Regions from separate parts of the Exiguobacterium sp. UBA6309 genome, predicted to be linked through region 1. Evidence: riboswitches for the same ligand, from Rfam matches in the RefSeq annotation. Region 1 holds a riboswitch; each other region holds the start of a gene.
What was found. Region 1 has a riboswitch for lysine ahead of B3M90_RS04015 (amino acid permease). Riboswitches for the same ligand answer to the same signal wherever they lie in the genome.

Region 1 (4,292 bases):
CGGTTGAGCTTCCGATTGCGTTCAGCTTCTCCGGTTGTACAGTCGCAATCGTCTTCATCCCTTGAAGGAGATTCCCGTCACCAAGCGCAATAAAGCCAAGCACCGGAACTAGGAATCCAACGAAGACGAGTCCGATCCCATTCAGCGTATCGGAGACAGCCACCGCACGGAGTCCTCCAAAAATCGCATAAATCGCTCCGATGATCCCGACGACCCAAACGACTAACCAGAGGGACTGCGTATAGCTGAGGCCGAACAACTCAGGGACATCGAACAACTGCAAGACAGCAATCCCACCTGAGTACAGCATTGAAGGGATCGTGACGCACATATATCCGAGTAAAAAGAGTAAGACTGTCATCCGGCGAACCGTCTCATCATACCGGTGACTTAAGTATTCCGGTAACGTCGAGATACCAAGCCCGAGAAACTTCGGGAGTAGATAAATCGCCATGATGATGGCAGCAAATCCCGCCGTGACTTCCCACGCCATACTCGACATGTTTCCCATGAAAGATTGTCCATTTAGTCCAATTAACTGTTCTGCCGACAAATTCGTCAGCAGTAGCGAACCGGCAATGAACACACCGCTTAATCCTCGCCCCGCTAAGAAGTATTCATCGACGCCTTGTGTTTTCCCACGCGTCAATCGGTAGGATATGTAGGCAACGAACAACATGAAAAACGCTGCAGAACCTAATGTGAAAAATAATTCAGATGTAGTCATGCGTCTCCCCCTATTCTTTATTCATATTTTCTTTTTATGAATATGTATTCATTGATTCCTTTTTTATATTTTTTCAAAACTATATTTTAGAAAACGTTTTTATTTAAAGGAATAAAAAACCACCTTCATTTATAGAAGGTGGTTCCGATTGCAGAAAAATGGGCTGACTCAAAAATGACTCGTCTTCACGCCCTTTCCTCAGGCGAGACACAAGCCAGTTTTCCCGCTCTATTCGAGCAGGAAAACGGGTCTTGTTTGTCTCTGACAGCGCAAAATTGCGCTTTTTCCTGTAGGAGTGGCGTGTAACGTGTCATTCTTCTTTATACCCGGAAAGAGAATCAGAGAAGCGTTTTGTTCACTCGACATCGCTTCCTAGGGAAAAACAAGCAAGAGCGACCCTGCAGCGAAGCGAAGCGGCGCGATGCTTGTCCCAGGAAAACGATTCGAAACGAACAAAAAAGCGCAATCTTCCTCATCAGACTCATCAGAGAAAAATTGCACTTTGTCTTCAATCTCAATTACCTTCATTTATAGAAGGTGGTTCACACATTATGATTGACGTGGATGTTCTGGGAAGTCCATCTCTTCGTAACGAACAATCGACGTCCGGTTTTTAAATTTGTGTCCTAACCAAAAGGCAAGGAACAACGGAATTCCGACATATGTCGCGGCAATCCCGACCCAATCAATTTGATCAGCAAGGAATGCTGCATAGTTTTGACCAACGATGACAAGGAAACAAAGACCGAATGCAAACAGCGGACCGAACGGGAACGCTGGTGCAACGTAAGGTAAATCTTTCAACGAATGACCTTGTGCAAGGAATCCTTTACGGAAACGATAGTGACTGATCGCAATTCCGAGCCACGCGATGAATCCTGTCATACCTGAAGCATTGAGTAACCACAGATAGACTTGTCCACCAAACATCGATGTTAAGAAACAGAGCGCACCGATTGCTCCTGTTGCAAGCAAGGCGTTACGCGGTACCCCATTTTTCGACACTTTTGCAAAGAACTTTGGTGCATCTCCTTGACGAGCAAGTGTATACAGCATCCGTGTGGAAGCATACATACCTGAGTTACCGGCAGATAGAACAGATGTCAAGATGACGGCGTTCATGAGTGCTGCCGAGAACGCAAGACCTGCTTTTTCAAAGACGAGCGTAAACGGACTAACGGCAATGTCCGTGATGTCATTGGAAACCAAGTTCGGGCTCGTATACGGAATGAGCATCCCGATGACGAAAATCGCAAGGATGTAGAAGAGTAAAATGCGCCAGAAGACTTGTTTGACTGCTTTTGGAACGTTTTTTTTCGGATTTTCCGATTCACCTGCGGCAATCCCGACTAGCTCCGTTCCTTGGAAACTAAATCCAGCAACGAGGATGATTCCGATGACGGCAGGAATACCACCGACGAACGGCGCATCCCCGAGAGCAAAGTTTTTAAAGCCAACTGGTGGCTCCGATGTAAAGACACCGAAAATCATCGCAACACCGACGACTAAGAAGACGATGACAGTGACGACTTTAATCATGGCGAACCAATACTCCGCTTCCCCAAAACCTTTAACGGAGAAGTAGTTCAAGCCGATCATGAGTAAAAGGAATAAGGCACTGAAGTAAAATCCAGGAACGTCCGGGAACCAATACGTCATAACGATTTGTGCTGCAACGAGCTCAACTGCGATCGTGACCGCCCAGTTGTACCAGTAGTTCCAGCCGAGGGCAAAGCCGAATGAGGGATCGACGAATTTTGTCCCGTATGTCGAGAAGGATCCGGCGACAGGCATATAAGCCGCCATTTCGCCAAGACTTGTCATTAGGAAATAGACCATCAGACCAACGATTGCATACGATATAAGTGCACCACCTGGTCCTGCTGCTGCAACGGAAGCACCGGACGCGATGAAAAGTCCTGTTCCGATTGCCCCACCGATGGCGATCATCGACATATGACGGGCTTGTAATCCACGTTTTAATCCTTCGGCTGTCGAATCTGTTGTTTGTTTCACATCTAGTTTGTTCATTTCGTTCGCTTCTCTCTGTTTAGATTTTTTGAGAGGACACTTTTTGAATGAAAAAACAAAAAGCGCCCTCATCTTCCAGATGGAAGATGAGAACGCAACATAATAAAATGAATGCGCCTCATTCTACCGTCGTGAAAGATAGCTCTCCACAAGTGAGTGATACCCGACTTGTGACAGTATTAGACCTATTCGACCTAATCCCAATCGATCATCTTCAAAGCGATGATTGATTTCGGCAATTCTTCCTTTCAGGTCACTTCATTTGTCGCTTGACGACATCCATAACCGTACTCTTAAGAACTGCAACCTCCATCCCACTGGTTGAGTGAGAACTGAATTAAATTAGTTATTACTACGCCATATTACACAAACCGCCACGAAATTGTCAATTGCCTTTTTTGAATCTGGGGTAGTAGATGGTAAAAATCCGATATGTTTAGTACACTAAATGATAGAAGTCCACTGAGAGAAAGGATGCTGCTTGCATGCCACAGGAACGTGATTTGCTGACTTACCGACTCGAGGAACAAATGCGTGTCATTCTTCGTACCCTGCGACGTGAACTTAATCGACTGTTTGAAGGAACAGCAACCCGAAGCGAATTTTTCATCTTACGGAGTCTTTCAGAAAACGGTCCCCAGCGTCCGACACTTCTTGCGGAACAATTTGAGCTGGCGACGAGTCAAGTCACTGCTTTAACGGATAAGCTCTATAAACAAGGATATGTCACACGGACGCGTTCGACGGAAGATCGTCGCTCGATTGTCCTTGCTTTGACGGATGACGGAGAGCGTGCTTTTCGGGAACTCGAGGTCGTCCGAAGAAACTATTTACAAGATCGCTTCGGAACTTTAACAGAAGAAGAACTGGAAACGATGATTCGCGTCTTCGATAAGATTTTACTGACGATGGATGAGGATACGCTCACTTCGTCTTCATAAAAAACGGTAGATTTTCTACCGTTTTTTATGTTTTATCTAAACATTTACCTCTGTCTAACCGTTACCTAGATGAGTATACTGGAGTATATATATGGAAATCTGTTAGCTGGGGAGTTGGGAGGATTTGTTGTCCATCATGAATCAATTCATCATTAACTTTTGTCTACTGTTCACGACGATTACTCTCTTATTCTTACCATTTCGGAATCGACCACGTATTTCGCTGAATTCCAGCTGGAGTACACGCCTCATATTGGGAAGTGTCTGTGGTCTGACTGCAGTTTTGTTGATATTCAATGGCATTCAGATCGATGTCGCCCGTGTGGATTTACGAATCATCCCAGTCGCGATCGCTATGCTATTCGGTGGTTTCCCGAGCGCCATCGTCGCCGGTATAATGATCATCGGGACACGTTACTTTTTGACACCCGTCGATCAAATGGAGGGTTTTTATCTGTCCACACTGATTATCGTCTTAATCATTACGACGATCGGAATCGTACGTCGATTCGTTCATGTCTCGACACGCCATTTTCAATTATTGGTGTCAATTGGTGTTCTCTATTCGTTACCTGCCATCTATATCCTGACAA
Region 2 (4,292 bases), on a different contig from region 1:
CAGATGTTATTTGAACAAGGGATTCTCGCTCAAGATGAGTGGACACAAATCCAGCAAGGATTAAAGCAACTCGAAGCGACGTTAAAGGACCATTCCTACACATTAGCGGACGAAGACATTCATATGAATCTTGAGCGTTTGTTGACGGAACAGATCGGTCCAGTTGCAGGGAAACTGCATACGGCACGGAGCCGAAACGATCAAGTCGCAACCGATTTACATCTATGGCTGGAGCAGCATGTCGAAGCGTTGACGACGGCATTGCGCGAGCTCCAATCGGTCATCACGGAACAAGCTGAGCAACATATCGAGACGGTTATGCCGGGGTATACGCATTTGCAACGGGCACAACCAATCTCGCTTGCGCATCACTTGCTCGCTTATTTCTGGATGTTCGAACGCGATGTCGAACGATTGACGGATAATCAAAAACGGATCCGAAAATCACCACTCGGAGCGGGGGCGCTCGCGGGGACCACGTTCCCGATCGACCGTTTCCGTTCTGCCGAGTTGCTCGGTTTTGAGTCGGTTTATCCGAACAGTCTCGATGCTGTCTCCGATCGCGACTTCGTCATCGAATACCTCGGGATCGCCTCGACCGTCATGATGCATCTCTCGCGTTTTTGTGAGGAAATCATCATCTGGGCGTCGCAAGAATTCAGCTTCATCGAGTTATCCGATGCCTTCTCGACAGGCTCGAGCATGATGCCACAAAAGAAAAATCCTGATTTCGCTGAGTTGATTCGTGGAAAAACGGGGCGCGTCTACGGCAACCTGATGGGCTTCTTGACGACGATGAAGGCATTACCACTCGCTTACAATAAAGACATGCAAGAGGATAAGGAAGGAGTCTTCGATACAGCAGATACCGTTCTCAAGTCCGTTCAAATCTTCACCGGAATGATTGAATCCGCGACGTTTAAGACCGAAGCGCTCAAGAAGGCGACAATGCAAGACTTCTCGAATGCAACGGAACTCGCCGACTACCTTGTGACGAAAGGCATACCATTCCGCGAAGCACACGAAATCGTCGGGAAAGCCGTCCTCTACTGTGTGCAAAACGGTTGTTTCCTGAAGGACTTGAGTCTCGAAACGTATCAAAGGTTCCATCCAGACATCACAGAAGACGTTTATCCGCTCCTCGATCCGGTTCAAGCAGTGGCACGCCGGACAAGCTACGGCGGTACAGGGTTTGCTGCCGTGTCGAAGCAACTCGAACTCGCGAAGCAGCATCTTGCGACTTGACGGATTTTGAAAAAAATTAGTCAAATAACTGGATTTAACAAAAGATGTCTGCTATAACTGTAACTAACAACCGACAGATAGAGGCGCGGATGACATGAGTAGCATCATTCTTGAAGGCAAGCATGCTGAATGATGTGAAAGGGGAAGTCCGCCGAAGTGAACGAGAAGATGCTTCTTCTCATTTGCTGGTACAACGGTTAAGATCCGTTGTACTGCCGAAACCGATGTTTCGGAGCGCTATCTTACGTAAAAGAACGAATGACTTTGTCTTCGTTTGTCCGATCGTGATAACGACGGGCCGTAGGAACGCTCCTACCGGCCCGTCGTTTTTTTCTGTATCGGGACAAAGGAGATAGGATTGTGACAACTGTACTTAAATTTGGTGGAAGCTCGGTTGCGACTGTCGAACAGATTCAGTCTATTGCGAATTATTTGAAGAGTCGCGCAGCCGAAGGTGAAAAACTCGTCGTTGTCGTTTCGGCGATGGGCAAGATGACAGATTCTTTGATCGCTCAGGCGCAAGCCATCACGGATCGCCCTGAGCGGCGAGAACTCGATCGTCTGCTTGCCATCGGAGAAGAACAGACGATTTCATTACTCAGCATCGCCCTCAACTCACTCGGCGTCAAAGCGTTATCGCAAACAGGCGCACAAGCGGGAATCAGCACGATGGGATTGCATACGAAAAGTAAGATCAAACAGATTGATGGAGATCTATTACGACAAAAACTCGAAACGTACGATGTCGTCATCGTCGCCGGATTCCAAGGTGTCAACGAACTCGGTGATGTGACGACGCTCGGACGGGGTGGATCGGATACAACGGCTGTTGCCCTTGCGGCAGTCCTTGATAAACGGTGTGAAATCTACACGGATGTCGACGGTGTCTATACGGCTGATCCACGAATCCATGCCACTGCTCAACCGATTCCGCACATCTCATATGATGAGATGATGGAGATGAGCGCCCTCGGGTCGAAGGTCATGGAAATGCGGAGTGTCGAACTAGGAAAAAAATACGGCGTACACATCTTCGTCGGGAAAACACTTGAATCGAAAAGGGGAACATGGATCATGGAAGCGACGGAAACAATGGAACAAAAAGCGGTCACGAGTGTCAGTGTGACGAAGAACGTCTTGACGGTATCAATCAAACACGTACCGCAAACGAACGCAGCAGTAGCCGATATCTTCGAACTCTTATCGAACCGCCACGTCAACATCGACATGATCAGTCAAACGACGTTTGACAGTGACATCTTCCTATCGTTCTCCTGTCCACTCGACGAGGAAGAGTTCCTCGATGAAGCATTGAAAGACATCATGGATCGCTTCACGACAGTCAAGGTCGACCGCCACGATCAGCACGCGAAGTTATCTGTCGTCGGAATCGGGATGCGGGATGCAACAGGTGTTGCCTCAAAGTTGTTCGCGATCTTCCGAGCGGAGAATATCCCGTTCTATCAAGTCACGACATCAGAAATCAGCATTTCGTACACGATTGCACAAGCAGACATTGAACGGACGGTTGCAGCGATTGCAAACGCGTTCGAGTTATAAGGAGGAAAACAGCATGTATCATGTAGCCGTCATCGGAGCAACCGGCGCCGTCGGTCAAAAAATGTTACAAGTACTCGCAGAACTGGACTTCCCGGTCAGCCGCCTGTCCGCTTACGCTTCTGCTCGTTCAGCAGGGAACACGGTGCAGTTCAAGGGAGAAGATATTACGATCCAAGCGCTGACGCCAAACATCACGGAAGACGGGATCGATGTCGCGTTGTTCGCAGCAGGCGGAACGATCAGTGAGCAATATGCCCCATTACTAGCTGAAAACGGAACACTCGTCGTTGATAATTCAAGTGCCTTCCGGATGCAGGAGACGATTCCACTCGTCGTGCCAGAAGTCAATCCGCAAGCGATTCAAGCGACAGACCGCTTAATTGCGAATCCGAACTGTTCGACGATTCAATCCGTCGTCGCTTTAGCACCGCTCCAGTCACTGGGATTCGAACGGATCAACTATACGACGTATCAGGCCGTATCCGGTTCCGGTCAAAAAGGAATCGAGGATCTGGCACGCGGGGCACGCGGAGAAGAGCCCGTCAATTATCCGCATCCGATTCACGATAACATCTTGCCGCATATCGATGTGTTCCTTGAGAACGGTTATACGAAAGAAGAGCAGAAGATGATTGATGAAACACGGAAAATCTTCAATCTTCCAGCATTGCCTGTCAGTGCGACATGTGTCCGGGTTCCAGTCACGAACTCTCACTCGGTTGCAATCAACGTCACGTTTACACAACCGACGACGGTTGCAGCGATCCGTGAAGCACTGGAAGGCGCACCGGGCGTCGTCCTCATCGATGATGTCGCGAATACGCGTTATCCGATGCCACTTGACGCAAGCGGGACGGACGACGTCTACGTCGGTCGGATTCGACAAGATGATAGTCTCGCGAACACGTTCCATCTCTGGTGTGTAGCCGACAACATTCGAAAAGGTGCCGCGTCAAACGCCGTACAAGTCGCACGCCAAGCAATCGAACAGTCGATTCATTCATAAAAAAGGAGGAGTTCTTCATGTTCAAAGGAGCAGGTACAGCGCTCGTCACACCATTTAATGAAGCAGGCGAGTTGGATTTACACGTATTCGAACGCTTGATCGAGCAACAACTCGCAGCGGGGATTCAGGCACTTGTCGTCGGAGGAACGACAGGAGAAGGTTCGACACTGACAAACACGGAATTCGAACAGCTATTGACGACTGCCGTTCAAGTCACGGCAGGACGAGTACCCGTCATTGCCGGAACGGGTTCGAACAACACGGCAGTAACAATCGAGAAGACATTACTCGCAGAACGCCTCGGTGCGGATGCAGCGATGCTCGTCACACCGTACTACAATAAAACATCACAAGCCGGTCTCGTCGCGCACTTCACGGCGGTCGCTGATGCAACCGAGTTACCAATCATGCTGTACAACGTTCCGTCGCGGACTGGTGTTGCGATCGCAGTCGAAACCGCAGTGACATTGGCACGTCATCC
Region 3 (4,292 bases), on a different contig from region 1:
TCCTGTTCATTCATCTCTTTTGTTCCTTCTTTCCGGCATTCTTTCCCTCATCGTACTATACTGAAGAAGTACGTTGCTCGTTTTTTGAAAGGGGATTTTATGATGATCGTCGTTACGAACCGGATTAAAGTCAAAAAAGGGATGGCTGCAGCTCTCGCTCCTCGTTTTACGCGTCCAAGTGGACTCGATACGATGGACGGATTCATCCGCGTCGAGGTCTTATTGACGCAAAATATCGAAGAACACGATGAAATGAACGTCAACATGTACTGGGAAGACATGAAGAGTTTTCAAGCATGGCGGGAGAGTGACGATTTTAAAGCGTCACATAGTCGACCTGCGAGTAGTGAGGCAGGAGAATCGCCAATGCTCGGCAGCGAGATTCTGACTTATGAAGTCGCTTCGGTCAAAGAACGCGCATGATGCACGAAAAGGACTCGTATCGAGTCCTTTTTTATATACCTATATACAAATAGTGAAAGGGTCGAATTGTCACAAATGGTATTATTTGTTATCATAGTGCCATTACAGAGAGAGAGGGTCCTTCATGAATTCATTAACTATATTTGAACAAGCCATTCGTAGCTTACCTGACGATCGTACGTTACGACGTGATGAATTATGGACGGACGATTTTTTATTGCAACAGGAGAACGAGCTGAACGTCTATTACTCTCCGATTGGCGAATATGTCAATACTGAAGCAAAAGTCGTCATCATCGGGATCACACCAGGTTTTGAACAGATGCGAATCGCTTTCGAAGAAGCGACGGATGCCCTCCATCATGGTGTTTCATTAGAAGAGACGGCACGCCTCGTCAAATATACAGCAAGCTTTGCTGGAACGATGCGACGTAATCTCGTCCAGATGCTTGATACACTCGAGCTTCCAGCATTACTCGGAATTGAGACGGCTACTAGCTTATTCCATCAACATCAGAAATTATTGCATCCAACGTCACTGTTAAAGCAACCCGTCTTTTATCGCGAAAAAAATTACTCGGGTCATCAACCGAAGATCAATCGTAGCCCTTTATTGAGGCACTACGCGGAAGAACACTTCGTCGCTGAGATCAATCAGTTACAAAAAACAGCGTTATTAATTCCACTCGGTCGGGTCGTCGAGACGCAAGTCCGTGGATTGATTCATGATGGACGAATCGAACAGCATCAGCTTCTTTCCGGATTCCCCCACCCATCTGGCGCGAACGGTCATCGAAAAAAACAATTCGAGGAAAACCAAGCCTATTTGATGAAACAGCTCATTCAACATTTTGCTGAATAAACAACTTTATCTTAAATTATCAGAATATATGGTTGAATCGCTTCTGAAATACATGATAAAGTGTCCATAAGAACAGAATATGACTATTCTATCGATGAGGTAGAGGCGCGATTTCAATCAGTACTTGGTCCGAGGATGACAACGAAGACGACTACAGGAAAGGTGACATCGCCGAAATGACAGTATGTGTCGAGCATATCGTCGTTGGTCGATTCGGGAAACACCCGATCGATTGCCATACATAACAATTGTATGGAGCGCTCCAATTCGGCTAAGAAAGACGCATCCAGCGAGGGTGTCGGCTTTGTTGCCGGTGCCCTTGCTTTTTTTGTGCCGCGGGGTCTCATCTTTAAGCTATTTATTAAAGAGGAGGATATTTTTCATGGTCAACTATTCAGATTCCATCATTGCCCTTGTACCTGCTTTACTAGCTATCTTATTAGCCATCTTTACCCGAAAGGTCGTTCTTTCGTTAGGTGTCGGCATTCTCGTCGGTGCCCTGTTACTCCACCGTTTTAATCCGATCGATACGGTAACCTATCTCGGCAAGAACATCTTCAGTCTCTTTTGGGCAGACGGTGCCTTGAACGAGTGGAACGTCTTATTGCTTGTCTTCTTGTTATTGCTCGGCGTCCTTTCCACGCTCATTCAGACATCAGGTGGCGCTCGTGCCTTCGGTGAATGGGCTTCTACTCACGTCAAGACAGCGCGTGGTGCACGCTTAGTTGCCTTCGGACTCGGTATCTTGATTTTCATCGATGATTACTTCAACAGTCTCGCTGTCGGCAACGTCAGTCGTCCGTTAACGGATCGCCGTGGTGTCTCACGTGCGAAGCTTGCCTATCTGATTGACTCAACAGCTGCGCCTGTTTGTGTCATCAGTCCGCTTTCGAGTTGGGGCGCATTCATCATCTCCATCATCGCCGGTATCTTAACGACGCACTCGATTACGGATTACTCAGCGTTTAGTGCTTTCATGATGATCGTTCCAATGAACTTCTATGCGATTTTCGCGTTACTTTTAACACTTTACATCGCTTACTCTGGCGTCTCTGTCGGACCGATGAAACAGCATGAACGCCGTGCCGCGAATGGTGAACTTTTTGATGCGTCAAAAGGAACACCGATGGGGATGGCAAAAGAGGTCAACGAACATACGAACGGAAAAGTCCGGGATCTCGTCGTTCCGATCGTCGTTCTCGTCATTGCTACGATCAGTGCGTTGCTCGGAACAGGTGCTCAGGCACTTGCAGCCGACAATCGCCCGTTTACTTTAATTGGAGCATTTGAGGCAACAGACGTCACACGTTCACTCGTCGCAGGTGTCGTCATCAGTTTAATCGTTGCTTTCCTGATGCTGATCGGACGGAAAATTCCGGGCCGCGATTACCGTGCAAGCATCGTTGCTGGTATGCGTTCGATGTGGCCAGCAGTCGTGATTCTGTTATTTGCTTGGACGATCATCGCTGTTATCGGTGATATGAAAACAGGCGATTATCTCGCAAGCTTCATCAGCAACTCGATTTCTGCTTCGTACTTGCCGTTCTTATTATTCTTGATTGCCGGCTTGATGGCATTCTCGACAGGAACAAGTTGGGGCACATTCGGGATCATGTTGCCAATCGGTGCGGATCTCGTCATGGCTGTCGATGCTTCACTCTTGTTACCGACGCTTGCTGCTGTTCTTGCTGGATCTGTCTTCGGTGACCATTGTTCACCGATTTCCGATACGACGATCCTCAGTTCGACAGGGGCTGGATCCCATCATATCGATCACGTTACGACACAATTACCATATGCGCTAGTCGGTGCCGTCACTGCGGCAGTCGGTTATTTAGTCATCGGTTTCACGGAGTCTTCGGTCTTCGGTTTCATCGGAGCTCTTGTCACATTCGTACTCTTTGTCGTCGTCTTGAACGTTCTCTCGAAAAAAGGCGAAACCGCTTCGGATTTACAAACGGATTGATGAAACACTTTACGTAAAAAGGCATTGGATGCGCGCATCCAATGCCTTTTTTATATCTATTCGTTTCACACCATCAATAAACACACATCATTCGCGAACGCTACTGGATCCTCGAGTGGGAGTCCTTCGACAAGCAATGCTTGTTGATACATTAGTTTTGTATAGCGCTCGAATTTTGAACGATCGTTTTGATACGCCGTTTCAAGAGACTCGAACACTGCGTGTGACGGATTCAATTCAAGAATCTTGACCGCTTCTACCCCTTCATTATTCGGCATCGCCTTCAGAATTTTCTCCATCTCGATCGAGACAGCGCCGTCCGTCGCAAAGCAGACAGGATGCGATTTTAGACGTGTTGAGGCTTTGACTTCCTTGACTTGCCCACTTAGCACTTCCTGCATGGCTTGGAACATCTCTGCTTGTGCGTCCGTCGTCTCCGCTTCCTCCGCTTCAATCCCTAAATCGCTACTCGTGACCGACTTGAACGTCTTCTCGTTGTACGTCACGAGCATCTGGATCGCGAACTCATCGATCTCTTCCGTGAAGTACAAGATATCATACCCTTTATCACGGACGAGCTCGGATTGTGGTAATTTATCCAGACGATTCGTACTCTCACCAGCGGCGTAGTAAATATGTGCCTGATCTTCCGGCATCGCTGCGACGTATTCTGCGAGTGTGATCAACTTCTTTTCCTTCGCCGAGTAGAAGAGGACCAGATCCTGCACCTGTTCTTTATGCATGCCATAATCATTATACATACCGAACTTCAGCTGGCGTCCGAACGCTTGATAGAATGTTTCGTACTTCGTGCGATCCTCGCGCAGGAGGGCTTCGAGTTGTGTCTTGATCTTACTTTGGATATTTTTCGCGATCAATTTCAATTGACGATCGTGTTGCAGTAACTCGCGCGAGATGTTGAGCGATAAGTCTTCCGAGTCAACCATCCCTTTGACGAAACTGAAGTGATCCGGCAACAAGTCGCTGCATTTTTCCATGATCAAGACACCGTTGGCATAGAGTTCAAGACCCTTTTCAAAT

Region 2: linked by a shared signal. The riboswitch ahead of B3M90_RS11045 (aspartate kinase) and the one ahead of B3M90_RS04015 (amino acid permease) in region 1 are both predicted to bind lysine.
Region 3: linked by a shared signal. The riboswitch ahead of B3M90_RS05890 (Na+/H+ antiporter NhaC family protein) and the one ahead of B3M90_RS04015 (amino acid permease) in region 1 are both predicted to bind lysine.

The regions. Positions count from the first base shown of each region.
Region 1 is NZ_DJTL01000015.1:24,203-28,494, reverse strand. Features, by position in the region: gene B3M90_RS04020 (solute:sodium symporter family transporter) at 1-727, opposite strand, end outside; gene B3M90_RS04015 (amino acid permease) at 1,277-2,758, opposite strand; lysine riboswitch at 2,890-3,078, opposite strand; gene B3M90_RS04010 (MarR family winged helix-turn-helix transcriptional regulator) at 3,244-3,699, shown strand; gene B3M90_RS04005 (diguanylate cyclase) at 3,836-4,292, shown strand, end outside.
Region 2 is NZ_DJTL01000032.1:21,481-25,772, forward strand. Features, by position in the region: gene argH (argininosuccinate lyase) at 1-1,245, shown strand, start outside; lysine riboswitch at 1,316-1,493, shown strand; gene B3M90_RS11045 (aspartate kinase) at 1,606-2,805, shown strand; gene B3M90_RS11050 (aspartate-semialdehyde dehydrogenase) at 2,819-3,811, shown strand; gene dapA (4-hydroxy-tetrahydrodipicolinate synthase) at 3,829-4,292, shown strand, end outside.
Region 3 is NZ_DJTL01000020.1:80,534-84,825, reverse strand. Features, by position in the region: gene B3M90_RS05905 (methyltransferase) at 1-14, opposite strand, end outside; gene B3M90_RS05900 (heme oxygenase) at 103-423, shown strand; gene B3M90_RS05895 (hypothetical protein) at 548-1,285, shown strand; lysine riboswitch at 1,378-1,556, shown strand; gene B3M90_RS05890 (Na+/H+ antiporter NhaC family protein) at 1,668-3,251, shown strand; gene htpG (molecular chaperone HtpG) at 3,317-4,292, opposite strand, start outside.